DNA from 2 places in the Streptomyces sp. NPDC033270 genome. Region 1 is predicted to be linked to the other one. Evidence: riboswitches for the same ligand, from Rfam matches in the RefSeq annotation. Region 1 holds a riboswitch; the other holds the start of a gene.

What was found. Region 1 has a riboswitch for glycine ahead of gcvP (aminomethyl-transferring glycine dehydrogenase). Riboswitches for the same ligand answer to the same signal wherever they lie in the genome.
Region 2: it holds a riboswitch for glycine, as region 1 does, so the genes downstream of both, gcvT (glycine cleavage system aminomethyltransferase GcvT) here and gcvP (aminomethyl-transferring glycine dehydrogenase) in region 1, are expected to answer to the same signal.

Annotation. Positions count from the first base shown of each region.
Region 1 covers NZ_JBVIRA010000057.1:2,050-15,349, forward strand. Annotated here, with positions in the region: gene gcvP (aminomethyl-transferring glycine dehydrogenase) at 1-2,260, opposite strand, end outside; glycine riboswitch at 2,450-2,547, opposite strand; gene ACZ5XZ_RS38750 (PRC-barrel domain-containing protein) at 2,662-3,066, shown strand; gene ACZ5XZ_RS38755 (DNA polymerase IV) at 2,955-4,427, opposite strand; gene ACZ5XZ_RS38760 (MerR family transcriptional regulator) at 4,494-5,099, opposite strand; gene ACZ5XZ_RS38765 (bifunctional nuclease family protein) at 5,288-5,761, opposite strand; gene ftsR (transcriptional regulator FtsR) at 5,815-6,564, opposite strand; gene ACZ5XZ_RS38775 (FHA domain-containing protein) at 6,582-7,427, opposite strand; gene ACZ5XZ_RS38780 (DUF881 domain-containing protein) at 7,546-8,505, opposite strand; gene ACZ5XZ_RS38785 (small basic family protein) at 8,511-8,843, opposite strand; gene ACZ5XZ_RS38790 (DUF881 domain-containing protein) at 8,840-9,772, opposite strand; gene ACZ5XZ_RS38795 (sugar phosphate nucleotidyltransferase) at 9,848-12,343, opposite strand; gene ACZ5XZ_RS38800 (CDP-alcohol phosphatidyltransferase family protein) at 12,465-13,073, opposite strand; partial or broken rRNA gene rrf (5S ribosomal RNA) at 13,217-13,300, opposite strand, start outside.
Region 2 covers NZ_JBVIRA010000002.1:377,725-393,568, reverse strand. Annotated here, with positions in the region: gene ACZ5XZ_RS05260 (thioesterase family protein) at 60-908, opposite strand; gene ACZ5XZ_RS05255 (trimeric intracellular cation channel family protein) at 1,004-1,639, shown strand; gene ACZ5XZ_RS05250 (M1 family metallopeptidase) at 1,655-3,085, opposite strand; gene ACZ5XZ_RS05245 (ABC transporter ATP-binding protein) at 3,182-4,288, opposite strand; gene ACZ5XZ_RS05240 (ABC transporter ATP-binding protein) at 4,285-5,412, opposite strand; gene ACZ5XZ_RS05235 (ABC transporter permease) at 5,409-6,419, opposite strand; gene ACZ5XZ_RS05230 (ABC transporter substrate-binding protein) at 6,498-8,249, opposite strand; gene ACZ5XZ_RS05225 (ABC transporter permease) at 8,343-9,341, opposite strand; gene ACZ5XZ_RS05220 (enhanced serine sensitivity protein SseB C-terminal domain-containing protein) at 9,789-10,589, opposite strand; gene ACZ5XZ_RS05215 (enhanced serine sensitivity protein SseB) at 10,652-11,449, opposite strand; gene ACZ5XZ_RS05210 (AAA family ATPase) at 11,560-12,288, opposite strand; glycine riboswitch at 12,512-12,607, shown strand; glycine riboswitch at 12,608-12,726, shown strand; gene gcvT (glycine cleavage system aminomethyltransferase GcvT) at 12,760-13,887, shown strand; gene gcvH (glycine cleavage system protein GcvH) at 14,018-14,395, shown strand; gene glyA (serine hydroxymethyltransferase) at 14,424-15,683, shown strand.

The sequences.
Region 1 (13,300 bases):
AGATCGGCCCGACGCCCGTCTCGGGGCCCGCGGAGGGCTGCAGCGGGTGGTTGGGAAGGTACGGCGCCAGGTGGGCGCGTACGGCGACCGGGCCGACACCGGGGCCGCCGCCGCCGTGCGGGATGCAGAAGGTCTTGTGCAGGTTGAGGTGCGAGACGTCGCCGCCGAACTTGCCCGGCTCGGCGAGTCCGACCAGCGCGTTGAGGTTGGCGCCGTCGACGTAGACCTGACCGCCGGCGTCGTGCACCGCGCCGCAGATCTGGGTGATGTGCTCCTCGAAGACGCCGTGCGTGGAGGGGTAGGTGACCATCAGGACCGCGAGCTCGTCACGGTGCTTGTCGATCTTGGCGTGCAGATCGTCGGCGTCGACCTCGCCGTCCTCACCGGTCTTGACGACGACGACCTTCATGCCCGCCATGACGGCGCTGGCGGCGTTGGTGCCGTGCGCCGAGGACGGGATCAGGCAGACCGTGCGCTGCTCGTCCCCGTTGGCGCGGTGGTAGGCGCGTACGGCCAGCAGGCCGGCCAGCTCGCCCTGCGAGCCGGCGTTCGGCTGGATGGAGACCTTGTCGTAGCCGGTGACCGTGGCCAGCCGCTCCTCCAGCTCCTGGATCAGCGTCAGATAGCCCTGGGCCTGGTCGGCCGGCGCGAACGGGTGCAGCTGGCCGAACGCGGGCCAGGTGACCGGCTCCATCTCGGTGGTGGCGTTCAGCTTCATCGTGCAGGAGCCGAGCGGGATCATGCCGCGGTCCAGCGCGTAGTCCTTGTCGGCGAGGGTGCGCAGGTAGCGCAGCATCGCGGTCTCGGAGCGGTGCTGGTGGAAGACCGGGTGAGTGAGGTAGTCGTCCGTGCGCAGCAGCTCCTGCGGCAGCGCTTCAGCGGCCGCCGCGTCCAGCTGCTCGACGTCGCCCTGCACGCCGAAGGCGCCCCAGACGCCGGCCAGCTGCGCCCGCCCGGTGGTCTCGTCGCAGGCGATGCCGACCAGGTCGGCGTCGACCTGGCGGAGGTTGACGCCGGCCTCGCGGGCGGCGGCGACGACCTCGGCGGCCCGGCCGGGCACCCGCGCGGTCAGGGTGTCGAAGTACGCACCGTGCACGATCTCCACACCGCCCGCCCGCAGGCCCTCGGCGAGGACGGCGGCGTAGCGGTGGGTGCGCCGGGCGATGGTCCGCAGGCCCTCGGGGCCGTGGTAGACGGCGTACATCCCGGCCATGACGGCGAGCAGCACCTGCGCGGTGCAGATGTTGCTGGTGGCCTTCTCACGGCGGATGTGCTGCTCGCGGGTCTGCAGCGCGAGGCGGTAGGCCCTGTTGCCGTCGGCGTCGACGGAGACGCCCACCAGGCGGCCGGGCAGGCTGCGGGCGAACTGGTCGCGCACGGCCATGAAGCCGGCGTGCGGCCCGCCGAAGCCCATCGGGACGCCGAAGCGCTGGGTGGTGCCGACCGCGATGTCCGCGCCGAGCTCGCCGGGCGAGGTCAGCAGCGTCAGGGCGAGCAGATCGGCGGCCACGGTGACGATCGCGCCGAGCCCGTGAGCCTGCTCGATGAGGGCGCGGGGGTCGCGCACCGCGCCCGAGGCGCCGGGGTACTGCAGCAGCACACCGAAAACGCCCCGCTCGGCGATCTCGGCGGGGATGCCGTCGGACAGGTCCGCGACGACGACCTCGACGCCGGTGGGCTCGGCGCGGGTCTGGATCACGGCGACGGTCTGCGGCAGGCAGTCGGCATCGACCAGGAAGACGCCCTGCTTGACCTTGCCGACGCGGCGGGAGAGCGCCATCGCCTCGGCGGCGGCGGTGCCCTCGTCGAGCAGGGAGGCACCGGAGGTGGGCAGCCCGGTCAGCTCCGCGACCATGGTCTGGAAGTTCAGCAGCGCCTCGAGGCGGCCCTGCGAGATCTCCGGCTGGTAGGGCGTGTACGCCGTGTACCAGGCCGGGTTCTCCATCACGTTGCGCAGGATCACCGGCGGGGTGAACGTGCCGTAGTAGCCCAGGCCGATCATGGGGGACAGCACCTGGTTGCGCTCCGCCAGGCCGCGCAGCTCCTGGAGGACCTCGGCCTCGGTACGGCCCTGCGGCAGGCCGAGCGCCTCCGCGCTCTTGATCACATCGGGTACGGCGGTGGCCGTGAGCTCGTCCAGCGACCCGAAGCCGACGTGCGCGAGCATCTTCGCCTGCGCCTCGTGGTCGGGGCCGATGTGCCGGCGCTCGAACGGAATGCCTTGTTCGAGCTCGGTCAGGGAGATGCGAGTGGTGGTCATCTGCGGGGGCCTCCTGGTCAATGCGACCTACGAGGGGCACCACGGCGCGGGTGCCCGGACGGCCTCCCCCTCTGTCATCTCAACCTGAGAGCTTCACCGGCCCGCGCGAGGCGGCCCGGCTTTCACCGTCGGTGAGGAGGGGTTCCGGCGCTGTGCTCGTCCGTGGCCCGCCCTGCTTTCCAGAGTGACCTCGTCCATGCGGTACGTGTGCCTGAGAGATTCCGGGGAGGATTTGCTCCTTCGGCGCCCTGGTCGCGAACGACAAAGGACTCTCCCGCATGGGTTCTGCGGCCATTGGCCAGCCTACCAGCGCACCACTCGAAGGATCCTTCGAGTGGCCGGGGCATGAAATGTGCCGTTTGGTAGTTGTCACAGGGCAGTTGCGACCAATTGGAGGGGTTGTGCAAACCGATATCGATCCCCGGAGCCTGATCGGCCGCAAAGCGTTCGACCGGAACGGCGCGAAAATAGGCACGATCGACGAGGTCTACCTCGACGACGCGACGGGGGAACCGGAGTGGGCGGCCGTGCGCACCGGACTCTTCAGCCGGGATGCGTTCGTCCCCCTTGAACCCAGCAAGATGGTCGGTGAGGGCCTGCACATCCCCTACGACCGCAAGCTGATCAAGGACGCCCCGGACTTCGGCGTGGGCCGCCATCTCTCCCCTGAGCAGGAGCTCCAGCTCTACCACCACTACCGGCTGGATATCTCCTCACCGGAACCCGGTCCGGCGTCCCCGGGCACGGAGGGCGGCTCCGACGGCTCGGACAAGGACTTCGGCAAGATCGCCGGCTCGGAGGACTGACCCCCTTCCGGCCCGCCGCCCACCAGCGGCAAGGGCTCACCCGGCCGCAGCGCCGGGTCCTCGACGGCAAAGGTCCGCACCCTCCCCGGTGCGGACCACGGCGTCTCGAAGCGCACGGTCACCCTCCCCACGCCGCTTCCCTGCACCCATCCGGCGCCGAACTCGTCGTGCACCACGTCCAGCCCCGGATGCCAGCGTCTCGGCCGCTCCTCCTCCGGTTCCCCTCCACCGGGCCCCTCCCCACCCGGCTCCGCGGCCGCCCGCGCCAGCTCCCCGGCCTCCCGCTCCGTCGCCAACTGGGCGAACAGATCCTCCTGGGTGAAGTCGGCCAGCCCGCTGACCCCCACGCCCAGCAGCCGCACCCCGCCGGTGGTGTCCACGGTCTCCAGCAGCCGCACCGCGGCCTCCCGTACGACCGAGGGGTCGTCGGTGGGCCCGCGGAGGGTCTCGGAGCGGGTCAGCGTCGAGAAGTCGTAGTTCCGCACCTTGATCACCACCGTGCGCCCGGAGCGCCCGGCCGCCCGCAGCCGCTGGACACAGCGGTCGGCCAGCCGCAGCATCTCGGTCCGCACCCGCGTCCGGTCGGTCAGATCGACCTCGAAGGTGTCCTCGACCGAAATGGACTTGGCGTCCCGCTCGGCCACCACGGGGCGGTCGTCCTGGCCCAGCGCCATCGCATGCAGCCCCGCGCCGTGCGCCTTCCCCAGGAGCCGCACCAGCTCCGCCTCGCCGGCCTCGGCGGTCTCCGCGACGGTGTGGATCCCGGCCCGGCGCAGCGTCTCAGCCGTCGCGGGGCCCACCCCGGGCAGCGTCCGCACCGTCATGGGGCCCAGCAGCTCCCGCTCCGTGCCGGGCTCGATGACGACCAGGCCGTCCGGCTTCGCCGCCTCGGACGCGATCTTCGCCAGCATCTTGGCGCCCGCGAGCCCCACCGAACCGGTCAGTCCCGTCGCGGACCGGATGTCGCGCCGCAGCCGCTCCCCCACGGCGCGTACGGCGGCCGTCTCGGCCGGGACCCCGCCCGCTTCCAGGTCCACGAACGCCTCGTCCAGGCTCAGCGGCTCGACGAGCGGTGACAGCTCGTGCAGCAGCTCCATCACCGTGTCACTCACCTGGCGGTACAGGCCGAAGCGAGGGCTGAGATAGGCGGCGTTGGGGCACAGCCGGCGCGCCTGGGCCGTGGGCATCGCGGAGCGGACCCCGAAGACCCGGGCTTCGTACGACGCCGTGGCGACCACACCCCGCGGCCCGATCCCGCCGACCACCACGGGCTTGCCGCGCAGGCTGGGCTTGGCCGCCTGCTCGGCGGCCGCGTAGAACGCATCCATGTCCAGATGCAGAATCGTCGGCGCGGGTCTCACACGTCCGATGCTGCCGCATGGCACTGACAATCGACCCGATGCCGGGCCGGGACCGCTGGACGGGGCTCAGCCGGCCCTGTTGCGCCGCCGCGCCAGCTCGTCGTGCGGGTTCTTCCCCATCAGCGTCTCGCCGGTGTCCACGCGCTCTCCGTGGAGCTGTGACAGCGCACCCTCCACGTCCCGCCACACCACGCCCACCGCGATGCCGAAGACGCCCTGGCCGCCCTGGAGCAGATCGACGACCTGATCGGGCGAGGTGCACTCGTAGACCGTCGCGCCATCGCTCATCAGCGTCATCCGCGTCAGATCCGCCAGCCCCCGTGCGCGCAGATGCTGCACGGCGGTGCGGATGTTCTGCAGCGACACCCCGGTGTCCAGCAGCCGCTTGACGATCTTCAGGACGACGACGTCCCGGAAGCTGTAGAGCCGCTGGGTGCCGGAGCCGTACGCGGGCCGGATGCTCGGCTCCACCAGGCCCGTACGCGCCCAGTAGTCGAGCTGCCGGTAGGTGATGCCCGCTGCCGCGCATGCGGTCGGGCCGCGATAGCCGATGTTCTGCGCCTCGCAGTCCCCCGACACCGCCGCGGCCGGTGCCGGGGCATGGTTCGCGGCCGCGCCCGAGTGGAGCGGCAACGCCCCTTCCGCCGCCATACCGTCGCCGGTGATTGCCACGCCGCCCTCCGTCCTCCACGTCCCGGACGGGACCTGCCATATCGACGGTATGCAGTCACTCGGGGTGCGTCAACGATCGCCGCGCTCGCCACGCCGAGTGATAATCACCCTACGAGTGGTTTCTCGTGACCTCGCGCGGGGAATGGCTAAATAGTTTGGCCGGAATCAGCCCCTTCACCCGGCCGGCGTCACTGGCTGTTGGTGCCGAAGTCCTCGGGCGAGATCTGGTCGAGGAACTCGCGGAACTTCTCCACCTCGTCCTCCTGCTCGTCCGGGATGGCGATCCCCGCGTCGTCCAGCACACCGTCCGTGCCGAAGATCGGCGTTCCGGTGCGCAGCGCCAGCGCTATGGCATCGGACGGGCGGGCACTGACCTCGACCCCACTGGCGAAGACCAGTTCGGCATAGAAAACCCCCTCGCGCAGGTCCGTGATGCGGACCTGGGTCAGCTCCTGGCCCACCGCTTCGAGCACGTCCTTGAAAAGGTCGTGCGTCAGCGGCCTGGCAGGGACCATGCCCTGCTGGGCGAAGGCGATGGCGGTGGCCTCCCCTGGCCCGATCCAAATGGGCAAGTAACGGTCGCCTCCCACCTCCCGCAGGAGCACGATCGGTTGGCTGGAAGGCATTTCCACCCGGACACCCACGACGTCGAGCTCGTTCACACAGCAACCCTAGGACGTGCCCGGCAGGTTTGGGTAGTCGAGCACTCTTTTGCTCATGGCAACCGGACGCGAAGAGCGCTCTGCACCAGCGCCGCATGGAGCCGTACGGAGAGCGTCGCCAGTTCTCTGGCGGTGGCCTCCGCATGAGCCCTGGTCTGTGGATTACGGTGCCGCCGAAGGGGTGCAACGACCTGTTCGACCAGGCCGGCCTCGCGCTCGGCGGCCGCCTTCACGGCACGCAGATGCCGCGGCTCCAGGCCGAAACGACCCAGGTCCGCGACGAGTTTGGCCACGGTGACGGCCTCGATGTCGTATCCGCCGTCCGCATGGGGGACGATGAGTCCGTACGACTCCCAGTCGGCGAGCGCCGCCTCGTCCACCTCCACGGCGGCCAGCAGCTCGGCCCGACCGATCCGGGCAGCCGTCGGATGGTCCTCACCCTGGCAGGAGACGCCCTCGACCAGGTCGAGCGAGGGCGCGGCCGGAGCGGGCAGCTGCACCTGCTCACCGCGCTCCAGGGCGTCCAGATGCTCCCGGATGACCTTCAGGGGCAGATAGTGGTCCCGCTGCATCCGCAGGACGCTCGCCAGCCGATCGACGTCGGCCGGCGTGAATTTCCGGTATCCGGAAGGCGTGCGCTTCGGCTCGACGAGCCCCTCGGCCTCCAAGAAGCGAATCTTGGAGATGGTGACCTCGGGAAACTCCTCGCGCAGCACATTGAGCACCGTGCCGATGCTCACCGGCTTGGCGCCCGAGGAGGCGGTGCCGACGGAAGCGGCACCGCCCTTCGGTGTATCGCGCATATGCCTTCCCTGACCGGTCAGATCCCGGCGCCCCGCTGGCTCGCGTAGAAGACCATGCGGTACTTGCCGATCTGGACCTCGTCGCCGTTGGCGAGCGCGACCGAGTCGATCGGCTCACGATTGACGTACGTGCCGTTCAGGCTGCCGACGTCGGCGACCGTGAAGATGCCGTCCGCACCGCGGCGGAACTCCACATGCCGGCGCGAGACCGTCACATCGTCGAGGAAGATGTCGCCCTGCGGATGCCGGCCCGCCGTCGTCAGCTCGCTGTCCAACAGGAAGCGGCTGCCCGAATTCGGACCCCGGCGCACGATCAGCAGCGCCGAACCCAGCGGAAGGGCTTCGACCGCGGCCTGGGCCTCCGGGGACAGCGACGGCACCAGATTCTGGCCCGTCGTCTCCGAGTCGTAGGCCTCCAGCCCCGAAATGGAGATCGTGGACGTCGTCTCGGACGCCCGCTCGGCCTGGGCGCCCGGGCGCAGCGGCGCACCACAGTTGGAGCAGAACCGGCTCGCCTCGGCGTTCCGGTGCCCACACCTCGTACATACCGGCAAGGCCGACCCTCCACCCGTGCGTGAGGCCGATGGTTCCTCGGAACCTATGCGGGCGGCACCGGAGGGGTCAACAGAACCCGCGCCGTGCCCCCCGGACGGACCGCTGACCTCGTCACGGAAGAGCGGACGCTCCGCCGCCTCACCACTTTCGGGCTGGCGCGGAGCGCGGTGCCGCGCGGAGCCGCTGCCGCCCTCCTGGCGCGCGCTCTTGCCGAACAGCTTTCCAAACAACTTCACGGGCGATTCCCCTTGAACGAAACAGACCCGCCCGTGGGGCAGGACGAACCCTCGATGCACACACCGGCCCATCCGGACATCCTGTGAACGTCCGTGGCCTCCAAACAGTTTCCACCACACACCACACGCACGGTGCGTCGACCCCCCGCTACCTCATGCCCTCGCCGGGCACTCGACATACCTGCACACCTCACTGCGATGACGACCGAGCGTAGTCAGGCCGCTTCGCCTCTCGCAAGGCATCCACAATGATCTTCCCCCGACGGGTCACAGACACCTTGGCCTGCTCTTTTTCCAGCGTCTGCACCACTCCGCCGGGGATGTTCAGCGCCGGCTCCAGGTCCTCCGGCTTGCCGATGACCTTGAAGCGGTACGGCTGCGTGACACGCTCGCCGTCGATCTCCACCCCGCCCCGGATGTCCGAGAGGTAGGTGTCCGCGACGACCCGTACCGAATTGACCTGGATGGCCTCGGCGCCGGCCGCCCGCAGCTCCTGGATGGTGTCCAGCAGCTTGTCCGCCTCGACGGAGTGCGTCGGGTCGTCGATGGTCAGGTTGATGCCGGGCCCCTGCGCCGCGACGGTCCCGGCCAGCACACCCAGCTGCTGTTCCTTCTCCACGGTCTGCTTACGGGCCTCCTCGGCCTGGTCCGAACTGTTCTCCAGCTCGGTCTTCTGCCCTTCCAGGCGCCGCTGTTCGTCCGTCAACCGCTGGGAGCGATTGTCCAGCTCGTCCAGAATGCGCACCAAGTCCTCCTGGCGCGCACCCCGCAGCGCACTGCTGTCACTTGTGGAACGTACCTGAATCGCCAGACCCAGGCCGAGAATGAACAGGAGCAGCGCAACGATCAGTTGAGCCCGGGTCAACCGCGGCGGCCACAGGCTCGCCGCGAGCCGCTCCCGGCCGGTCTTCGGGCGCTCTCCTTCTCCGCCACCGCTCACCGCGTCAGGAGTCGAGGAGTCTGCCGCTTTACTCGACTTCTGTCCAGCACTGTCCGTTTCCCGGGTTTCGTCCCCGTCCTCGGACGCCTTCCGCTCAGAGGTGCTCCGGCTCTCGGGCGGCATCGGCCGCCGCCCCACCGGGCTGCGCTCCTGCTCGGGCTCCGGTCGCTCCGGCTGCTTCCCCGGCTCCGGGGTCTCGTCCGTTGCCATCCGTCTCACGCCCTGAAGACGTGCCGGCGGATCGCCGCGGCGTTGGAGAAGATCCGGATGCCCAGCACCACCACGACGCCGGTGGAGAGTTGGGCGCCGACGCCCAACTTGTCGCCGAGGAAGACGATCAGCGCGGCGACGACGACGTTCGACAGGAAGGAGACCACGAAGACCTTGTCGTCGAAGATGCCGTCCAGCATCGCGCGCAGACCGCCGAACACGGCGTCCAGCGCCGCGACGACAGCGATCGGCAAGTAGGGCTCGACCACCGTCGGCACCACGGGTCGGACGACGAGTCCGACCACGACTCCCACGATGAGGCCCAGTACGGCGATCACGATGTGCCCTTCCCTGTGTCGGCGCCGCCCGACCTGGCGGCACCGGCCTGCGGCTTTGCGGTACGTACGATCAAACTGGGCGCGGGCGGCAGCGTGACCTCACCCTCCGCGGAAATCCTGGTGCGAACGCCGTAGTTCTCCTGCAGCACATGCAGGTACTGGCCATCGGCGCTGTCCTGGAACGCGGTGCTCAGCCGCTGCCCGTCCCCCACCGCCAGCACCGTATAGGGCGGCACCAGTGGCTTGTTGTCGACCAGTATGGCGTCTCCCGCGGCTCTGATCGCCGAGAGTGACGTAAGCCGCTGCCCATTGACGGAGATGGCCTCCGCACCGGACTCCCACAGGCCGTTGACGACGCGCTGCATGTCCCTGTCGCGTACCCGCCCGGTGTCGGAGAAACCACTGCTCTCGCGCGGCCCGCCGCCACCGGACTCCGCGCCCTTGGCATCGTCCACGACGAGTTTCACGCCGGGTCCGGTGACCGGCGTCGAGCCCGACAACAGGGCCAGCAGTTCGGCCTTGCCGCCGCCGTGCTGCTTCAGCGCCTCACGCTGCATCCTGCTGACGTCGCCCCGCAGCGCGTCGACCCGCTGCTGCAGCTTGTCCGCCTCGCCGGTCCCCTTCTGGATGCGGTTGATCAGCTCTTCGCGCTCCTTGGCCAGCGTCGGTGCGGATATCCGCGCCTGCGCCGCCCCGACGGTCACCACGAGCGCGGCCAGCACCAGACCGGCCGCCAGGCCCAACTTCGCCCGCAGGGTACGCGGCAGCCCGCGCACGCCGGCTTCGGACTTGCGCGCGGCCGCCTCGGCATACCCGTCGTCGAGGCTGTGATCCATCACGTTGGTCAGCAGCGACATGGACGCATCGGGGCGCGCGGCCGGCGGTTTCGGGGTGCTCCGATCGGGGCGCTGCTGCGACATGCCGCACATCGTCCCACGTCGGCCGCGCAGTCTCCCAACGGCCCCACCGGCGTGCCGATCAACGGCCCGCCGGTGGGGTCCGGATCAGCGGCCGGCGCTGTCGACCACGGCCGACCACTCGTCCAGCAGCTGCTGGGCGGAGTCGTCGTCCGGTCCTTCCGCCCACAGGTGGGTGACCGCCTCGGCCGGGTCCGGCAGCACCAGGATCCAGCGTCCGTCGGCCTCCACGACCCGTACGCCGTCCGTGGTGTCCACCTCCCGGTCACCGGCCGCCTCGACGACATGCCGCATGACCAGTCCCTTGACCGCCCAGGGGGTCGCCAGATCGCGGCGCAGTACATGCGCCCGCGGGATCCGCGCGTCGATCTGGCTGAGCGTGAGCTGGGTGCGCGCCACCAGGCCGATCAGCCGGACGAACGCGGCCGCGCCGTCGAAGACCGAGCTGAACTCCGGGATGATGAAGCCGCCCAGGCCGTCCCCGCCGAAGACCGTGCCGTCCGCCCGCCCCACCCGGGTCAGATCGTCCGGCGAGGTGGTCGTCCACTCCACCTGTGTGCCGTGGTACGCCGCCACCTGCTCGGCGATCCGGGTGGTGGTCACCGGCAGCGCCACCCGGCCGGTGCGCCGTTCGGCGGCGACCAGGTCCAGCATGACCAGCAGCGCACGGTCGTCCTCGATGATCCGGCCGCGTTCGTCCACGAGCGAGAGTCGTTCGCCCACGGGGTCGAAGCGCACGCCGAAGGCGGCCCGCGCCGACGCCACGATCTCGCCGAGCCGGACGAGCCCGGAGCGCCGTGCCTCGGCGGTCTCGGTGGGCCGGGCTTCGTTGAGCCCGGGGTTGATGGTCAGGGAGTCGACCCCGAGCCGCCCCAGGAGGCTGGGCAGGACCAGGCCCGCGCTGCCGTTCGAGGCGTCCACGACGACCTTCAGCCCCGACTCGGCGATCCCGGTGGTGTCCAAGGCCCGCAGCAACGACCCGGTGTACGAGTCGAAGACGCTCGCCGGGAAGACCAGGTCACCGATCTCGCCGGGGAAGGCGCGCCGGTACTCCTGACGGGCGTAGACCCGGTCGAGCTTGCGCTGCCCGGCCTGCGAGAGGTCGGCGCCCCGCTCGTCGAAGAACATGATGTCGACGGAGTCCGGTACACCGGGCGTCGTACGGACCATGATGCCGCCGGCACTGCCGCGGGCGGTCTGCTGGCGGGCGACGGGCAGCGGGACGTTCTCCAGGTCGCGTACGTCGATGGCGCTGGCCTGCAACGCGGAGATCACCGCGCGTTTGAGCGCCCGGGCACCACGGGAGTGGTCACGTGCGGTGGTGACCGTGGAGCCCTTCTTGAGCGTGGTGGCGTACGCCCCCGCGAGCCGTACGGCGAGTTCCGGGGTGATCTCGACGTTCAGGATCCCGGACACGCCCCGGGCCCCGAACAGATGCGCCTGGCCGCGGGATTCCCAGATCACCGAGGTGTTGACGAACGCACCGGCCTCGATGGTCTTGAACGGATAGACGCGCACATTGCCCTGGACGATCGACTCCTCACCGATGAGGCATTCGTCGCCGATCACCGCGCCGTCCTCGATCCGGGCGGCCCGCATCACGTCGGTGTTCTTGCCGATCACACACCCGCGGAGATTGGTGTGCTGCCCGAGATAGACGTTGTCGTGCACCACGGCGCGGTGCAGGAAGGCGCCGCTCTTCACGACGACATTCGAACCGACGACGGTGTGCTCGCGAATCTCCACGCCCGCTTCGACCTTGGCGTAGTCACCGATGTACAGCGGCCCGCGCAGCACCGCGTCCGGGTGAACCTCGGCGCCCTCGGCGACCCACACTCCGGGCGAGATCTCGAAGCCGTCGATTTCGACATCGACCTTGCCCTCGAGGACATCGGCCTGGGCCTTCACATAGCTCTCGTGGGTGCCGACATCCTCCCAGTACCCCTCGGCGACATAGCCGTAGATCGGCTTGCCTTCCTTCATGAGCTGCGGGAAGACATCACCGGACCAGTCGACCGGCACATCGGGCTCGAAGTAGTCGAAGACCTCCGGCTCCATCACGTAGATACCGGTGTTGACGGTGTCCGAGAAGACCTGGCCCCAGGTGGGCTTTTCCAGGAAGCGTTCGACCTTGCCGCCCTCGTCGACGATGGTGATGCCGAACTCGAGCGGATTGGGGACCCGAGTGAGGCAGACGGTGACGAGGGCGCCCTTTTCCTTGTGGAACCGGATCAGATCGGTGAGGTCGAAATCGGTGAGGGCGTCACCGGAGATGACGAGGAAGGCGTCGTCCTTGAGGGCTTCCTCGGCGTTCTTCACGCTGCCCGCGGTGCCGAGTGGCTTTTCCTCGTTGGCGTAGGTGAGCTCCATTCCGAGCTCTTCGCCGTCCCCGAAATAGTTCTTGACGAGCGAGGCAAGGAATTGCACGGTCACGACGGTCTCATTGAGACCATGCCGTTTCAGCAGCCTCAGCACATGCTCCATGATCGGCCTATTGGCGACCGGAAGCAGTGGCTTGGGCATGCTGGACGTCATGGGGCGAAGGCGTGTTCCTTCGCCGCCGGCCATCACAACGGCCTTCATGTCGGAAGCGTCCTCCTCATAAGAGACGACGGTCTTGCCGACTTCACTTGTCCAGATCGCCCACTGTTTCTGTGCTCGCGTACGGGCGCCGGCCCTTGCACAATCTGCCGGTTCGGAGAGCTCAGTCGGCTGTGGCGTCCGCCCTGATGAGTCGGCGGACCTGGACCACGTACAGGATCCCTGCCCACCAGTAGAGCGCCGTACCCCAACCTGCGAACGCCCATCCGAAAATAGCAGCGAGCGTGTGAAGCCAGCCCCTCCCGTCGCTCAGCAGGAGCAACGGGAAGGCGTACATCAAGTTGAACGTAGCCGCCTTGCCCAGGAAGTTCACCTGGGGAGGGCCATATCCGTGACGCCCGAGGAATCCCACCGCGATCAGCAGCATCAGTTCGCGCGCCAGCAGGGCCGCGGTGAGCCAGACCGGCAGGACCTCGCGCCAGGTCAGGCCGACGAGGGTGGACAGGATGTAGAGGCGGTCGGCCGCCGGGTCCAGGATCCGCCCGAGGCTGCTGATCTGGTTCCAGCGCCGGGCGAGCTTGCCGTCCAGGTAGTCGCTGACACCACTCAGCGCGAGGACCAGCAGTGCCCAGCCATCAGCATTCGGACCATCGAATACCGGCCACAGGATCAACCACAGGAACACCGGCACGCCGACGAGGCGAGCCATGCTCAGGATATTCGGGATGGTAAGGACGCGATCCGTCTGGACCCGCGTCTCCTGGACCTCCACCGCGGGGGCCTCCTGTGGGAAATGTGCCAATGATGCCCCCTGACCTTACCTGGCCCGCCGGCCGCGCCGTACCGCGGGTCCCAGGATCCCCGGAACGCAGAAATGCCCCGCACTATAACGGTGCGGGGCTTCCCACAAAGAAAGTTCGGCGGCGTCCTACTCTCCCACAGGGTCCCCCCTGCAGTACCATCGGCGCTGAAAGGCTTAGCTTCCGGGTTCGAAATGTA
Region 2 (15,844 bases), on a different contig from region 1:
CTGCGAAAAGGGGGTTCCATAGGGGTCGGCACGGTACATCGCGGGCAGGCGCGTCGTGCCTACTCCGCGAGCAGGACCCTGGCCAACTGGCGCGACTGCGCCACCAGTCGGTCCTCGCTGTCCCAGACCTCCGCGTCCTCCTCCAGGAAGCCGCCCGCCATGTTGCGGGTGGTGATGGCGACCCGCAGCGGGCCGGGGGCCGGGCGCCGCCGGACGTGGGTGGTCAGTTCGACGGTGGGGACCCAGCCGGAGATGCCCAGGTCGAAGGCGGTGGGCGGCAGCGCGTCGACGGTCAGCAGGAGGGAGAGCGGGTCGGGGTCGCGGCCGTCGGCGAGGCCGAACCAGGCGCGCATCTCGCCCCTGCCGGAGGGGGCGCCGACGGCCCAGCCGGCGGTCGCCGGGTCCAGGCGGATGGCGAGCCGGTCGGCGATCGCGGTGCTCCCCGGGATGGCGGGGCGTCCGCCCGGGGCACTGTCGGTGCCCAGGCAGTGCTCGTAGGGCGGAATGGCGGGCGGCTTGGCGGTCGTGCGGACGTCGTCGGGCAGCGTTCCGAGATCGCCGTAGGAGGCCAGCACCCGCAGCCGCTCGACCTCGCTGCCGTCGTCGGCGAACTGCACGAGGGTGGCGGTGCCGGTCGACATCGTGCGGCCGGTGCGGACCACCTCGGTGCGGATGACGGCGGGGCCCGGGACGGAGGCGGTCAGGTAGTGCGCGGTGACCGAGAGCGGGTCGGGGTGCGGGAGGGCGTCGCCCAGGGCGCGGCCCATGAGGGCGAGGAGGTAGCCGCCGTTGACCGCCTGGATGATCGTCCAGCCGGCGGAGAGGTGGGCGTCATAGACGCCCGGGGCGCGGCGGGCGACCGCCGTGTCGCGGTCGAACTCACTGTTGCCAAGCGTCACCAGAGCCATGGGTTGCACGCTACACCGGATAGTTACCGACCGGTAGTGTCAGTTTTGACGACCGCGCACGGAAGCGGTCCGGCCGGCCCTGCGATGATGACGCCATGCTTCACGTGCTCTACCTGGTCGGCGTCGCGGCCTTCGCGGCGAGTGGTGTGCTGGCCGCCTACCGCGCCAACATGGACCCCTTCGGCGGCCTGGTGCTCGCCTTCGCCGCGTCCATCTCCGGCGGGACGCTGCGCGACCTCATCCTCAACCGGCAGCCGCTGTACTGGACGCACGACTGGGTACTGCTGACGGTGATCATCTGTGTCGGCGTCGGCACCATGGTCTATCTGCGCTTCTGGACCCTGCCGCGCAAATCGCTGCTGGTCGTCGATGCGATCGGACTCTCCGTCGTCACGGTGATCGGCGCCCGCGCCGCCATCGAGGCGGGCGCCACCCCGCTCGCCGTGATCATCCTGGCCGTGCTGACCGGCGTCGCCGGCGAGGTCATCCGCGATGTGCTGTGCGGGGAGTTCCCCCCGCTGCTGCTGCGCGAGGACGTGTACGCGATCGCCGCGATGGCGGGCGCCTGCTGCCTCCTGCTGCTGCACCACCTCGGCGTCGGCGCCACCCCCGCCGCGGCGGTCTCGGCGGGGGTGGTCTTCGCACTCCGGATGGGCGCGGTCTACCTGGGGCTGCATCTGCCTCGGCCGCAGCAGCTGCGGCCGAGGCCGGGCCAGAAGCACACCGACTGACCCGGCCCGCAGCGCCTACTTGCCGGCCAGCGCCGGCTTCTTGCCCGTGTACAGCCAGCTGTCGAACAGATCGTCCAGCTGCTGCCCCGAGATCCGCTCGGCCAGCGTGATGAACTGCGAGATCTCCGCGTTGCCGTAGCGGTGCTGACGCGTCCAAGTGGGCAGCAGCTCGAAGAACGCCTTGTCGCCGATGCGCTCGCGCAGCATCTGCAGCGTCATCGCGCCGCGCTGGTAGACGGCGTTGTCGAACATCGTGTCCCGCTGCGGATCGCCGACCTTGATCTTCCAGAAGGGGTCGTCGGCGGGCCGGGAGCCATAGGCCTTCAGGAAGGAGTCATGGGCGCTGGTGCGGCCCTTGTGCTCCTCCCACAGCCACTGCGCGTACGTGGCGAAGCCCTCGTTCAGCCAGATGTCGGGCCAGTTCTTCACCGACACCGAGTCGCCGAACCACTGGTGGGCCAGCTCGTGGACGATGGTCGACTCGCTGCGGACCGCCGAGTAGACGGGCTTGGACTGCACCTCCAGGGAGAAGGCGGCGTCGGGCATGTCGTCGACGATGGCGCCGGTCTCCTCGAAGGGGTACGGGCCGAAGACCTTCGACCAGTAGTCGGTCGCCTCGGCCGTGACGCCGTAGACATCGACCTTGCCGGTGGGCAGGGTCGGGTCGGTGGCGACGTAGACGGGGATGCCGCCGGGGGTGGTGCCGGTGCGCACGTCGAACTTCCCGATGGTGGCGGTGGCCAGGTACGTCGCCATGGGCTTGGTCTCGCGCCAGTGGAAGTACGAGCGGTCCCCCTTGTCCCGCGAGGAGACCAGACGGCCGTTGGAGATGCCGGTCAGCCCCTTGGGGGCGTCGATACGGATGTCGTAGGTGGCCTTGTCGCCGGGGTGGTCGCTGGAGGGGAACCACGTCGAGGCGGCGTTCGGCTCGCAGGCGACGAAGACCCCGTCCTTGGTCTTCATCCAGCCGTAGTCGGAGCCGAACAGGATGGGGCCGTTGAGCGGCTTGGGTATGCCGCCGTAGGTCACCGTCACGGTGAACCGTTCGCCCTTGCGCAGGCGGGTGGCGGGGGTGACGGTGATCTCGTCCCCGGATCTGGTGAAGGCGGCCTTGCGCCCGTTCACCTTGATCTCGTCGACGGTGAGCTTCTGCAGGTCGAGATCGAAGGAGCGAAGGCTCTCGGTGGCCTTGGCCTTGAGGGTGGTGCGGCCGTCCAGGAGGCCGCTCTCGGGGTCGTAGCTGACGCCGAGGTCGTAGTGCAGGGCGTCGTAGCCGCCGTTGCCCAGCTTGGGGAAGTACGGGTCGCCGACGCCGGGCGCACCGGCCGAGGCACCCGGCGCGGCGGCCGACACCCCGGGCGCGGCGGCGAGGGTGGCGGCCGAGGCGACCGCGATGGCGAGGGCGAGCAGGCGGGGAGTGCGACGCACGGAACGGGAGAGTGCCATGAGCCGTCCTTTCGAACACGCGAATGAGGGAACGATCGCGCCAACTCTGCACTCTCCCGGCCGGTTTCGCCCGGGATTTTCCCAAGCCGTCAGGTGTTACTGATCACTTGACGCGCTACCGGCCGCGGCGGGCTCCGCCGCGTTCTCCGGGTGGTGGCACGCGACCTGGTGCCCCGTCCGCAGCGCGACCAGCGGCGGCTCGGTGGTGGTGCACACCTCGGTCGCCTTCCAGCAGCGGGTACGGAACCGGCAGCCGGAGGGCGGGTTGATCGGCGAGGGCACATCGCCCTTGAGCAGGATCCGGTCGCGCTGGGTGCGCCGCTTGGGGTCGGGCACCGGCACGGCGGACAGCAGCGCCTTGGTGTACGGGTGCATCGGCGTCTCGTAGAGCGCCTTGCGGTCGGCCAGCTCCACGATCTTGCCGAGGTACATCACCGCGATCCGGTCCGAGACGTGCCGGATGACCGAGAGGTCGTGGGCGATGATGACGTAGGTCAGGCCCAGTTCCTCCTGGAGGTCGTCCATGAGGTTGACGACCTGCGCCTGGATCGACACGTCCAGCGCGGAGACCGGCTCGTCGGCGACGACCAGCTTGGGCTTGAGCGCGAGCGCGCGGGCGATGCCGATGCGCTGGCGCTGACCGCCGGAGAACTCGTGCGGATAGCGGTTGTAGTGCTCCGGGCTCAGGCCCACCAGCTCCAGCAGCCGCTGCACCTCCTTCTTCACGCCGCCCTCGGGCTCGACGCCCTGGAGGCGGAAGGGGGTGGAGACGATCCCGCCGATGGTGTGGCGGGGGTTCAGCGATCCGTACGGGTCCTGGAAGATCATCTGCACGTCGCGGCGCATCGGGCGCAGCCTGCCCGATGACAGATGGGTGATGTCCGTGCCCTGGAACTCGATCGAGCCGCCGGTCGGCTCGTCGAGCCGGGTGATCAGCCGGCCCATCGTCGACTTGCCGCAGCCGGACTCGCCGACGACGCCGAGCGTCTCGCCCGGCCGTACGTCGAAGTCGATGCCGTCGACCGCCTGCACCGCCCCGACCTGTCGCTTGAGCAGGCCCTTGGTGATCGGGAAGTGCCGCACCAGACCGCGGACCCGCAGCAGCGGCTCGGGGTCGGCGGAGCGCTGCTCGGCCGCGGCCGAGGCCTTCGGGCCCTTCTGGAGCGGGATCTTGTTGTTCTGGTCGTCAGTCGTCTCGGTCACAGCTTCGGCGCAATCTCTTCGGTCCAGATACGCTCCCGCTCCTCCGGCGCCATGTGGCAGGCGGAGAAGTGCCCGCCGCCGGCCTCGCGCAGTTCGGGGCGGACCGTACGGGTGAGGTTGTCCTTGGGCACATCCGCGTACGGGCAGCGGGGGTGGAAGGCACAGCCGGACGGGACGTTGATCAGGCTGGGCGGGGAGCCCTTGACCGGGATCAGCCGCTCGGTCTGGTCGCGGTCGATGCGCGGCATGGAGCCGAGCAGGCCCCAGGTGTAGGGGTGCTGCGGCGCGTAGAAGACCTTCTCGGCCGGGCCGCGCTCGATGCACCGGCCGCCGTACATCACCAGCAGATCGTCGGCGAGCTCGGCGACCACCCCGAGGTCGTGGGTGATGATGATGACCGCCGAGCCGAACTCCTTCTGCAGATCGCGGATCAGGTCCAGGATCTGCGCCTGGACGGTGACGTCCAGGGCGGTGGTCGGCTCGTCCGCGATCAGCAGCTCGGGGTTGTTGACCAGCGCCATCGCGATCATGGCGCGCTGGCGCATACCGCCGGAGAACTGGTGCGGATGATCGTCCACGCGCTTGTCGGGCTGCGGGATGCCGACCCGGTCGAGCATCTCGATCGCCCGCTTGCGCGCGGTCTTCTTGTCGACGTCGTTGTGGACCCGGTAGGCCTCCATGATCTGCTTGCCGACCGAGTAGAAGGGGTGCAGCGCGGACAGCGGATCCTGGAAGATCATCGCCATCTCGCGGCCGCGCAGCCGGCGCACCTCGTCGGGGTCGGCGGAGACCAGCTCCTTGCCGTCCAGCCAGATCTCGCCGGACATCCGCACCCGGCTGCGCTGCTGGCGCGAGGCCCGGTGCAGGCCCATCACGGCGAGCGAGGTCACCGACTTGCCGGAGCCGGACTCGCCGACGATGCCGAGCGTCCTGCCCTTCTCCAGGCTGAAGGTCAGCCCGTCGACGGACTTCACCAGGCCGTCGTCGGTGGGGAAGTGGACCTTGAGGTCCCGCACCTGGAGGAAGGCCGCCGGCCGCTCTCCCGGCTCGGTGGCGGCCGCGGCCGGCTCGGCCGCGGCGCTCTGGGACTTCTCTACGGTCTTGTCCTCGGAGGAGTCGGTCACGAGAGCCTCACCCGCGGGTCGACGGCGGCGTACAGAACGTCCACCACCAGATTGCATATGACGATGAAGAACGCGGCGAGCAGGGTGACGCCGAGGATGTTCGGCAGGTCGTTGGCGTTGATCGCCTCGACCGCGAAGGCGCCGACGCCCTTGAGCGAGAAGACCTGTTCGGTGATGAGCGCACCACCGAGCAGCAGGCCCAGGTCCATGCCGAAGACCGTGATGATCGGGGTGAGCGCGGCCCGCAGACCGTGCCGCACCACCACCTTGCGCTCGCGCAGGCCCTTGGCGCGGGCCGTACGGATGTAGTCCTCGCTCAGCGTCTCCAGCATGCCGGCCCGGGTGAGCCGGGCGTAGAGCGCGGAGTAGAGGAAGGCCAGGGTGACCCAGGGCAGGACCAGGGTCCGGGCCCACAGGAACGGGTCCTCCAGCAGCGGTACGTAGTCGCTGCGTTCGAAGATCGGCCACTGGTAGGTGAACAGGGCCAGCGCCAGCGCGCCGGTGAAGAACATCGGGAGGGAGACGCCGGCCAGCGCGACGCCCATCGCCATCCGGTCGAAGATCGAGCCGGGGCGCAGCGCGGAGAGCACGCCGGTGGCGACACCGGAGACGACCCACAGCACGGCCGCGCCGGCGGCCAGCGAGAGGGTCACCGGGAGCCGGGACTGGATCTCCGGCCACACCTCGATGTGGGTCTTGAAGGAGTAGCCGAAGCACGGCACATGGCACTTGGCCGCTTCCGGACCGAACTTGTAGTCGACGCCGACGAAGATGCCCTTGAGGAAGTCCCAGTACTGCTCGTACACGGGCTTGTCCAGGCCGAGGTTCTTCTTGACCGCGGCGATGTCCGCGGGCGTGGGGGCCTTTCCGATGTACTGCTGGGCAAGCTGGTCGGTGCTCTGCCCGGCCAGCTTCGGCAGCAGGAAGAAGATGCCGAAAGTGACCGCGCTGACGATCAGCAGCAGGATCACTGCGCTGATCAACCTGCGGATGATGTACGAGAACACGGGGATGCGGCGTCGGCGTCGCGGGCCGGCCCAAACCGGCCCGCGGACACCAATGCCTTCACCTGCCTTCCAGGGCTGCTACTTCTTGACGCCGATGTTGAGGTAGTCGTACTGACCGCTGAAGGCCGAGGTGGACACCAGGTTGGTGGCCTTGGGCGAGCGGTACATCAGGACCTTGAAGTAGGTGAGCGGGACCAGCGCCGCCTGCTCCATCGTCTTCTTGTCGATCTCGGCGTACGCCTTCTCGCGAGCCGCCTTGTCGGTGTTGGCGATGGCGGTTTCGAGCAGCTTGTTGATCTCCGGGTCGTCCAGCTCGGACAGGTTGGTGTTACCGGACTTGCTGATCGCCTTGCCGTTGAGGATCTGCTGCAGGTAGCCGTAGCCGGTCGGGAAGTCCGAGCCCCACTGCATCATGATCAGGCCGACGTTGTTCTTCTTGTTGAACTCCGGCACACCGGCGTAGTCCGAGAAGTACTTGCTGGTCGGGTACGACTGAATCTTGGCCGTGACGCCGATCTTCTTCAGCGACTCGATGACCGAGGTGGCCGCGTCGACCTCGTCCTGGCGGTCGTTGCGGGCCAGGATCGTGGTGGTGGTCTTGCCGGCGCCGCACTTGTCCCAGTGCTTCTTGGCCTCGGTCAGGTCCAGCTTGTCGCCGTTGTACTTCTGCGGGTACAGGTCGTACTTCTGGTAGCCGTCGATGTCGGTCGGCAGGACCGTGGAGGCCAGCTCACCGCGGATCGGGCCGCCGAGCGAGGTCTGCACGGCCTTCTTGTCGATCGCGTACTCGACGGCCTTGCGGCACTCCAGGTTGTCGAACGGCTTCGCCTTGGTGTTGATCGCCGTGTAGATCAGGCGCTGACCGAGCGCGTTGTCGGTGTTGGCCTTCTCTTTGGAGTCCGTCAGGAGCTGGGCCTGCGTCTGGCCGTCCACACCGCGGCCGGCCAGGTCGACCAGGGTGTTGCCGGACTGGAGGTCCTTGTCGATGGTCGACTGGGCGACCTTCAGCTTCAGGACGATCTTGTCGGGCAGCTGCTTGCGCAGCGGGTCGTTCTTCGCGGACCACTGCGGGTTGCGCACGAGGGTGAGCTGCTTGCCCTCCTCGTAGCTCTCGAACTTGTACGAGCCGGTGGACAGCACGGACTTGGTGTAGTCCGCGCCCTTGTCCTTGGCCTTCGGGACCGGAGCGGTCTGCGGGGCGCTGACCAGGTAGTCGAACTCCGCGAACGGCTTCTTGAGGTGGAAGACGATCGTGTGGTCGTCCGGGGTCTCGATGGACTTGAGCCCTTCCTTGCTCTTGTCCTTGTAGGGCCCCTTGTAGCCGCCCTCGTTGTCCTTGAGGAACTGCTGGAAGTAGTTCGGGCCCAGCGAGAGGGTGTCGCGCGCGAAGTTGGAGCGCTCGACCGCGTACTTGACGTCCTGCGCGGTGACCGCGGAGCCGTCCTCGTACTTCACGCCCTTGCGGATCTTGTACGTCCAGGTCCGGCCGCCGTCGCTGGGCTTGCCCATCTCCTCGGCGAGGTCCGGGGCCAGCTCGTTGCCCTTCGTGCCGGGGCCCGGCTTGAAGGTGGTCAGCGGGCGCGCGTAGAGCCGGCTGAAGTTGTAGATGAAGGCGTAGTACGTGTTGCCCGGGTCGAACGACTCGGGGGCGTCGCTCATCGCGTAGTTGACCGTGCCGCCCTTCGCGTCCGAGGCGTTGACGACGCCCTTGGTGGCGGCGTTCGCCTCGGCCGAGCCGTCCGAGGAGCCCTTGCCCCCGCTGCAGCCGGCCAGCAAAAGGCCCGCACTGGTGATGGCCGCTATCGCCGCGACCGGAACTGACCTTCGCATGATGGTCCGTGTCCCCTTCGTTCGTCGAGAAACTTCACACGTCAAAACTTCACTGGCGGTGGAGATTTGTGGGCGCCGGCGCCCGGCGGGCCGTCAGCGGCTGCGCGGGTCCAGCGCGTCCCTCAGGCCGTCACCGAGCAGGTTGAACGCGAGCACGGTGACGAAGATCGCGAGGCCGGGGACGAGCATGTACTGGGGGTCGACCTCGTAGTACTTGACGGCCTGGTTGAGCATGCCGCCCCAGGACGCCTGGGGCGGCTGGATGCCGACGCCCAGGAAGCTCAGGGCCGCCTCGAAGAGGATGTTGGAGGGGATCAGCAGCGTCGAGTAGACGATGACCGGACCCACCAGGTTGGGCAGCAGCTCCCGGAAGAGGATGAACGGCCCGCGCGCACCCATGCCGCGGGCGGCGTCCACGAATTCCCGCTCGCGCAGCGACAGCGTCTGCGCGCGCACGATGCGGCCCATGTACGGCCAGTTGAAGAAGCCGATCACGAAGATCAGCACCGAGATGTGCAGCGGCAGGCCCTCCAGGCCGAAGGCGCCGCCCTGCAGCGAGGCGGAGATCGCGATGGCGAACAGCAGCAGCGGGAAGGCCAGGAAGACGTCCATCATCCGGCTGATGAAGGCGTCCACCCGTCCGCGGTAGAAGCCGGCGACCACACCCAGCACGGTGCCGATGGCGACCGACAGCAGCGTCGCGCCGAACGCCACGATCAGCGACACCCAGGAGCCCTCCAGGATCCGGGCGAGCAGATCGCGGCCGAACTTCGGGTCCACGCCGAGCGGGTGGTCCCCGCTCATCCCGCCGAAGTCCCCCTTGGGGAGCGTGGTGTTGGGGTCGATCAGCGACTGGTTGGGGGTGTTGGGGTCCAGGCCGAGCAGGGCCTGGAGGGGGCGGGAGAGCGCGGCGAGGACGACGAGCAGGATGACAACGATGGCGCCCGCCACCGCGACCTTGTCCCGCCGGAAGCGCAGCCATGCGATCTGGCCGAGCGAGCGCCCTTCGATGCGCTTGCCCTCCACGCCTTTCAGCACCGCTTCCGGCTGCGCTTCGGCAGCCGCCCCGGTGGTCTCGATCGGTGCGGTCACGGTGCCCTTGACCCCTCTCGGCCGACGGTGGCCGGCCCCTGCCCGCCGCAAAAGCGGCCTGATTCCATCACTGGTGCAATTCGGTGCAAGTGCTGCGGGCATCACGGAACTTCACTCAGCGGAAGTCGGAGATTCACGCGACGCCGTACGGGATGACGCTCGATGACGCTCGCACAAAGGGCCGAAGCCCTCGGTGTTTCCGGAGTCTTCATCCCCTTCGCGATCAGTCACCAGCCCTGACCGGGAAAGGATGCGTAACTGTGATGTGCTCCGCGGCTTTCCGTTATACGGACGCACGTTCGGGCTGAGCGGAGCGAATGTCCACGGGAGAGGACCTCAACCGTGGGGAATACGGGGCGAATTCACCCCGGAACCGACACCTCGACGACACTCTCCGTCACCAGAGGGCATCGCCGAGGGACCCCGGCCGGGCGGCCGGCGGGCGGATCAGTAAGGGCGCGGGTAGCCGTAGCCGTACGAGGGCGCGGGGGCCGGCTGACCCTGCGGCTGGACGTAGCCGTCACGGTCGAAGAAGGGCCGCGCACAGGCCCGCATCCACATCGCGACCGGGTCGTAGTCGTCGTTCATCGCGACCGTGGAGACCGGCAATCCGTCCGGAACCGCACCGATCGACTGCTGGATCATCAACCGGGCCGAATCCACCGCTTGTTGGCCGGTGTCGTACAGATCCAGCCCGACCGCCAGATACGGGGCGCCGAGCGCGGGCTGCACCCAGGCCCGGCGCAACGACCGCACGGCGGGGGTGCGGTGGGCGTTCTGGGCCAGCAGGGCGTAGAACTGCGGGATGTCGATGACCGGCTCGGAGATCCGCAGCGGGCCGGCCGGCAGCCGGTCGAGGCCGCCGGCGATACGGCGCAGATCCAGCCACGGGATGCCGACACCGCCACCGGGGGCGTGCGGGTTCAGCCACAGGCCCCAGCGGTCCGGGAAGAGCGCGCCGGCGATCTCCAGGCCGCTGACGACCTCGTGGTCGCGGTTCCAGCCGGAGGCGGCGAGTTCGGGCGCGGAGGTCACGCACGGCGCGTAGCCGAGGCCGTCGACCTCCATGTTTCCGTACTGCGCGTCGGGAGAGCCGGCCCGGCCGTGCCAGAGCAGCATCCAGACCTGGCCCGCGGCGAGCGCCTGCAGCAGCGCCTCATAGGCGTCGTAACGGCCGGGCGAGACCTGCTGGAGCAGCTGCTCCAGCGCTCCGGCCGCCGCCGGCCCCTGATGCGCACCCGCGCTCACGTGGTCCGTCCCTTCATCTCGGCAGGGCACGTGTGGGTGCGCCCGCGCGTCATCCAACCAGCTTACGAGTGGTCGCGAGAGTAGAAGGGCCGCACGCGCTCCAGCATCCAGTCGGCGACCGGGTCGCCGTGGGCGAGATCGAGCATCACCAACTGCACCGGCCAGGGCACCGGGACCGCGCCGAGCGCACGTCCCAGGGCCGCGAGGACCGCCTCGCGGGCGGTGCCGTCGTGCAGCGCGGCAGGGTCCACCGCGAGTTGAACACCGACGAACAGTGTGGGCGTGTCGCCCTCGACACTAGCCAGGGCACGCCGGGCAGTCAGGACAATTCCGGCACCGGAGAACTCCAGCCCGGCGCCGGCCAGGAAGTCCACCGGCTCCTCCTGCCAGTCCGGCTCGAAGAGCCGCACCCGCCCGCCGCTGGGCAGCCCCTCGGCCCCGTGGCGGCCCTGCCGGCACAGCTCGGCCACCGCGGGCGGCGGCAGCGGAACACCGACCATGCCGTCCGGGTTGACCGCGATCCCGATCCTCGGCGGCAGCCCGCGGGCGAACTCCCCGGCCGGGGCGACGGTGAAGGACATGTGCGAGCCGACCACCCGCAGGAACTCCTGCTCGGAGCTGTAGACCGGGACATGGGGCACCCCGCCGATCTCGACGGTGGGCAGGTCCAGTCCGCGGGCGCCCGGGCCGGCGCTCTCCGGGCCACCGCCGTTGGGCAGCGGCACCCACACCCGGCTGCGGCGCAGGACCTCGACGATCCGGCCGCCGGCGCCCGGATGCCCGACCGACGCGGCAAGCACCTCTTCGAGCTCGTTCGCCGGCCACGCCAGCTGCGGTATCCCCTGCTCCGGAAGACTCATCTGTACCCACCCGTTCGGACCATGCCCATCGCCCAACGACCCTAGACGAGAAAACCCGCAGGCGGTTCATACGGGGGCGGGGTAGGGCACGCCCGGAAGCCGCGGTCCGCTCAGCGGAAGGCGAGCGTCTTCAGTGCGCTCGCCGCCCGGCGGTCCAGCAGGACCACCGAGCTGAACCCCTTCGGCGGCCCGGCCGTCTCCGCCGCGGCGACCAGCCGGCCCACCGCCCTGCGGTGCCGCGCGAAGGCGTACCCCGACACCCCGCGCCCGCGCGCCTCCTGGCCGGACCGCGCCACCTCCGGCGGCACGTCGAGCAGCACCAGATGCAGCCCGCGCCCGCCGCGTGCCGCCGACCGGGCGACCCAACGGCGCACCCAGGCCAGCGTTCCGCAGTCGTGCACCACCACGCTGTCCCCCGACGCCAGCGCACGGCCCAGCGCGAGATAGTGCGCGGCCCGCACCAGCGGGCGGTACAGCCCGTACGGCAGCCGGCGCAGCCTGCCGCGCCCCCAGCGCTCGCGGACGTCCTGCGAATCGATGCGGTGCACCACGGGGCCGGGGCCGTCCGACGACGGCACCACCCGGTGCATCAGGGTGCTCTTGCCGCTGCCCGGCAGCCCGGAGACCACCACCAGGTCACCGGCGGCGAACCGCAGCTCGGCGGTGCCGCGGGCACGCTTCCGGCCGCGCAGGTCCCGCACCCCCGTACCGCGCCCCGGCCGGACGGCGGACCGCGCCGCGCGCCGGGCCGGGGGCGCGGCGGCAGGTGCCGCCACCGGCGCGCCCGGGGGCACGACCCCTGAAGTGGCCGCGAATGCCGCTTCCCTCTGCACCGTGATCGCCCTCCCCGTCCAGTTCCGGTCCGAGTCCGTCCCTTACCCGCAGAGTGTCAAGAAAAGGTAATGCCCATCAAGGCGATTGTCCGATCTGTCGGCGTGGCGGGCCCGCTCCTGGACGGGGCGGCGACCGGGGCTCCTCGATCCGGCGTTCCCGTGTAATGATGTGGCCGCCACGTGCACGTCTGAAGCTCATCCGTGCACCGCCAACTCCATACCGGCCGCTTGAATCCGCGCGGGAGAGTCCCCGGCCGCCACGGCGGGGCGCCGAAGGAGCAAGTCCTCCCTTGAATCTCTCAGGCCCCTATACCGCGCGGGCGAGGCAGATCTGAAAAGCGAGCCACTGCCCGGTTGCATGGGGCGGCTCCACCCAAGGTGCAAACCGGGTCCGTTCGCGGGATCCCGGTGAACCTCTCAGGTTCCGATGACAGATGGGGAGAACGTCTTGTCACCCATGCCTGGGAGCCCAGAACCATGACAGATGCCCCCCGTCGCACCGCGCTGGACGCCACCCACCGCGCGCTCGGCGCGACCATGACCGACTTCGCCGGCTGGGACATGCCGCTGCGCTACGGCAGCGAGCGCGACGAACACGTCGCCGTCCGCACCCGCGCCGGTCTCTTCGACCTCTCCCACATGGGTGAGATCACCGTCACCGGCCCGCAGGCCGCCGACCTCCTGGACTACGCGCTGGTCGGCAACATCGGCGGCGTCAAGACCGGCCGCGCCCGCTACACCATGATCTGCGAGGACGGCGGCGGCATCCTGGACGACCTGATCGTCTACCGGCTCGCCGACCAGGAGTACATGGTCGTCGCCAACGCCTCCAACGCCCAGGTGGTGCTGGATGCGCTGACCGCGCGGGCGGGCGGCTTCGACGCCGCGATCCGCGACGACCGGGACGCCTACGCACTGCTCGCGGTGCAGGGTCCGGAGTCACCGGGGATCCTCAAGGCGCTGACCGACGCCGATCTGGACGGCCTGAAGTACTACGCCGGTCTGCCCGGCACGGTCGCCGGCGTCGACGCGCTGATCGCCCGTACGGGATACACCGGTGAGGACGGCTTCGAGCTGTTCGTGCGGCCGGCGGACGCGGTGGCCCTGTGGGAGGCGCTGGCCGCGGCCGGCAAGGACGCCGGCCTGGTGCCCTGCGGTCTGTCCTGCCGCGACACGCTGCGCCTGGAGGCGGGCATGCCGCTGTACGGGCACGAGCTGACCACCGCCACCACGCCGTTCGACGCGGGCCTGGGCCGGGTCGTGAAGTTCGAGAAGACCACCAACAACGGCGACTTCGTGGGCCGCGCCGCGCTGGCGGCGGCCGCCGAGCGCGCCGAGACCGACCCGCCGCGCAAGCTGGTCGGCCTGATCGCCGAGGGCCGCCGGGTTCCGCGCGCCGGATACCCGGTCGTCGCGGCCGACGGCACGGTCATCGGCGAGGTCACCTCCGGGGCCCCCTCCCCCACCCTCGGCAAGCCGATCGCCATCGCCTACGTCGACGCGGCCTACGCCACACCGGGCACCGAGGGTGTCCGCGTGGACATCCGTGGAAGCCATGAGCCGTACGAGGTCACCGCGCTGCCCTTCTACAAGCGGCAGAAGTAGCGGTTCGCCCGCGGCATCCCCGGCAGTGGCGCGCGCCCGCGTGTCTCACTGTGCAAGACGCTCCCCCGGACTTCGCCCGGGGAGGCGCCCCCATGCACGATCACACCCTCGCGTACAGGAGAATCGAGCCATGAGCAACCCCCAGCAGCTGCGCTACAGCAAGGAGCACGAGTGGCTGACGGACGCCGTGGAGGGCGTCTCGACGGTCGGTATCACCGAGCACGCGGCCAACGCGCTCGGCGATGTGGTCTTCGTGGAGCTTCCCGCGGTCGGCTCGACGGTCACGGCGGGCGAGTCCTGCGGTGAGCTGGAGTCGACCAAGTCCGTCAGCGATCTGTACTCGCCCGTGGACGGCGAGATCGTCGAGATCAACGAGGATGTCGTCGGCGACCCCTCGCTGGTGAACTCCGCCCCGTTCGAGGGCGGTTGGCTGTTCAAGGTGAAGGTCGGCGGCGAGCCCGAGGACCTGCTCTCGGCCGACGAGTACACCGCCTTCGCCGCCGGCTGATCCCGGACCCCTCTCCCCAGGAAGACTCATGTCGCTTCTCAACAGCTCCCTGCACGAGCTCGACCCCGACGTCGCCGCCGCCGTCGACGCCGAGCTGCACCGCCAGCAGTCCACCCTCGAAATGATCGCCTCGGAGAACTTCGCCCCCGTCGCCGTCATGGAGGCCCAGGGCTCCGTCCTCACCAACAAGTACGCCGAGGGCTACCCCGGCCGCCGCTACTACGGCGGCTGCGAGCACGTCGACGTGGTCGAGCAGATCGCGATCGACCGCATCAAGGCCCTCTTCGGCGCCGAGGCCGCCAACGTCCAGCCGCACTCCGGCGCACAGGCCAACGCCGCCGCCATGTTCGCCCTCATCAAGCCGGGCGACACCATCCTGGGCCTCAACCTCGCCCACGGCGGCCACCTCACCCACGGCATGAAGATCAACTTCAGCGGCAAGCTGTACAACGTCGTGCCGTACCACGTCGACGAGAAGACCAACCTGGTCGACATGGAGGAGGTCGAGCGCCTCGCCAAGGAGCACCGCCCCAAGCTGATCGTGGCCGGCTGGTCCGCCTACCCCCGCCAGCTCGACTTCGCCGCCTTCCGCCGGATCGCCGACGAGGTCGGCGCGTACCTCATGGTCGACATGGCGCACTTCGCCGGTCTGGTGGCCGCGGGCCTGCACCCCAACCCGGTGCCGCACGCCCACGTCGTGACCACCACCACCCACAAGACCCTCGGCGGCCCCCGCGGCGGCGTCATCCTGTCCACCCAGGAGCTCGCCAAGAAGATCAACTCCGCGGTCTTCCCCGGTCAGCAGGGCGGTCCGCTGGAGCACGTCATCGCGGCGAAGGCGGTCTCCTTCAAGGTCGCCGCCTCCGAGGAGTTCAAGGAGCGCCAGCAGCGCACCCTCGAAGGCGCCAGGATCCTCGCCGAGCGCCTCGTCCAGGACGACGTCAAGCAGCACGGTGTCTCCGTCCTGTCCGGCGGCACCGACGTCCACCTCGTCCTGGTCGACCTGCGCGACTCCGAGCTCGACGGACAGCAGGCCGAGGACCGCCTCCACGAGGTCGGTATCACCGTCAACCGCAACGCGATCCCCAACGACCCCCGCCCGCCGATGGTCACCTCCGGCCTGCGCATCGGCACCCCGGCCCTGGCCACCCGCGGCTTCACGGCCGAGGACTTCCGCGAGGTCGCCGACATCATCGCCGAGGCACTCAAGCCCGCCTACGACGCCGAGGCCCTCAAGGCCCGGGTCACGGCGCTCGCGGACAAGTACCCGCTGTACCCGTCGCTGTGACGCGTCTCATGCGGTGATCCTCCGCGCCGCCGGTCACCGGCGGCGCGGAGGCCGAACGGGCCGTGGGGGGGGGGGGGGGGGGGGGGGGGGGGGGGTGTGTCTGTGCTTGTTTGTTTCTTCTTCTTTTCGGGCAAGGGGGAAAAGAGGGGGGGGTGGGGGGA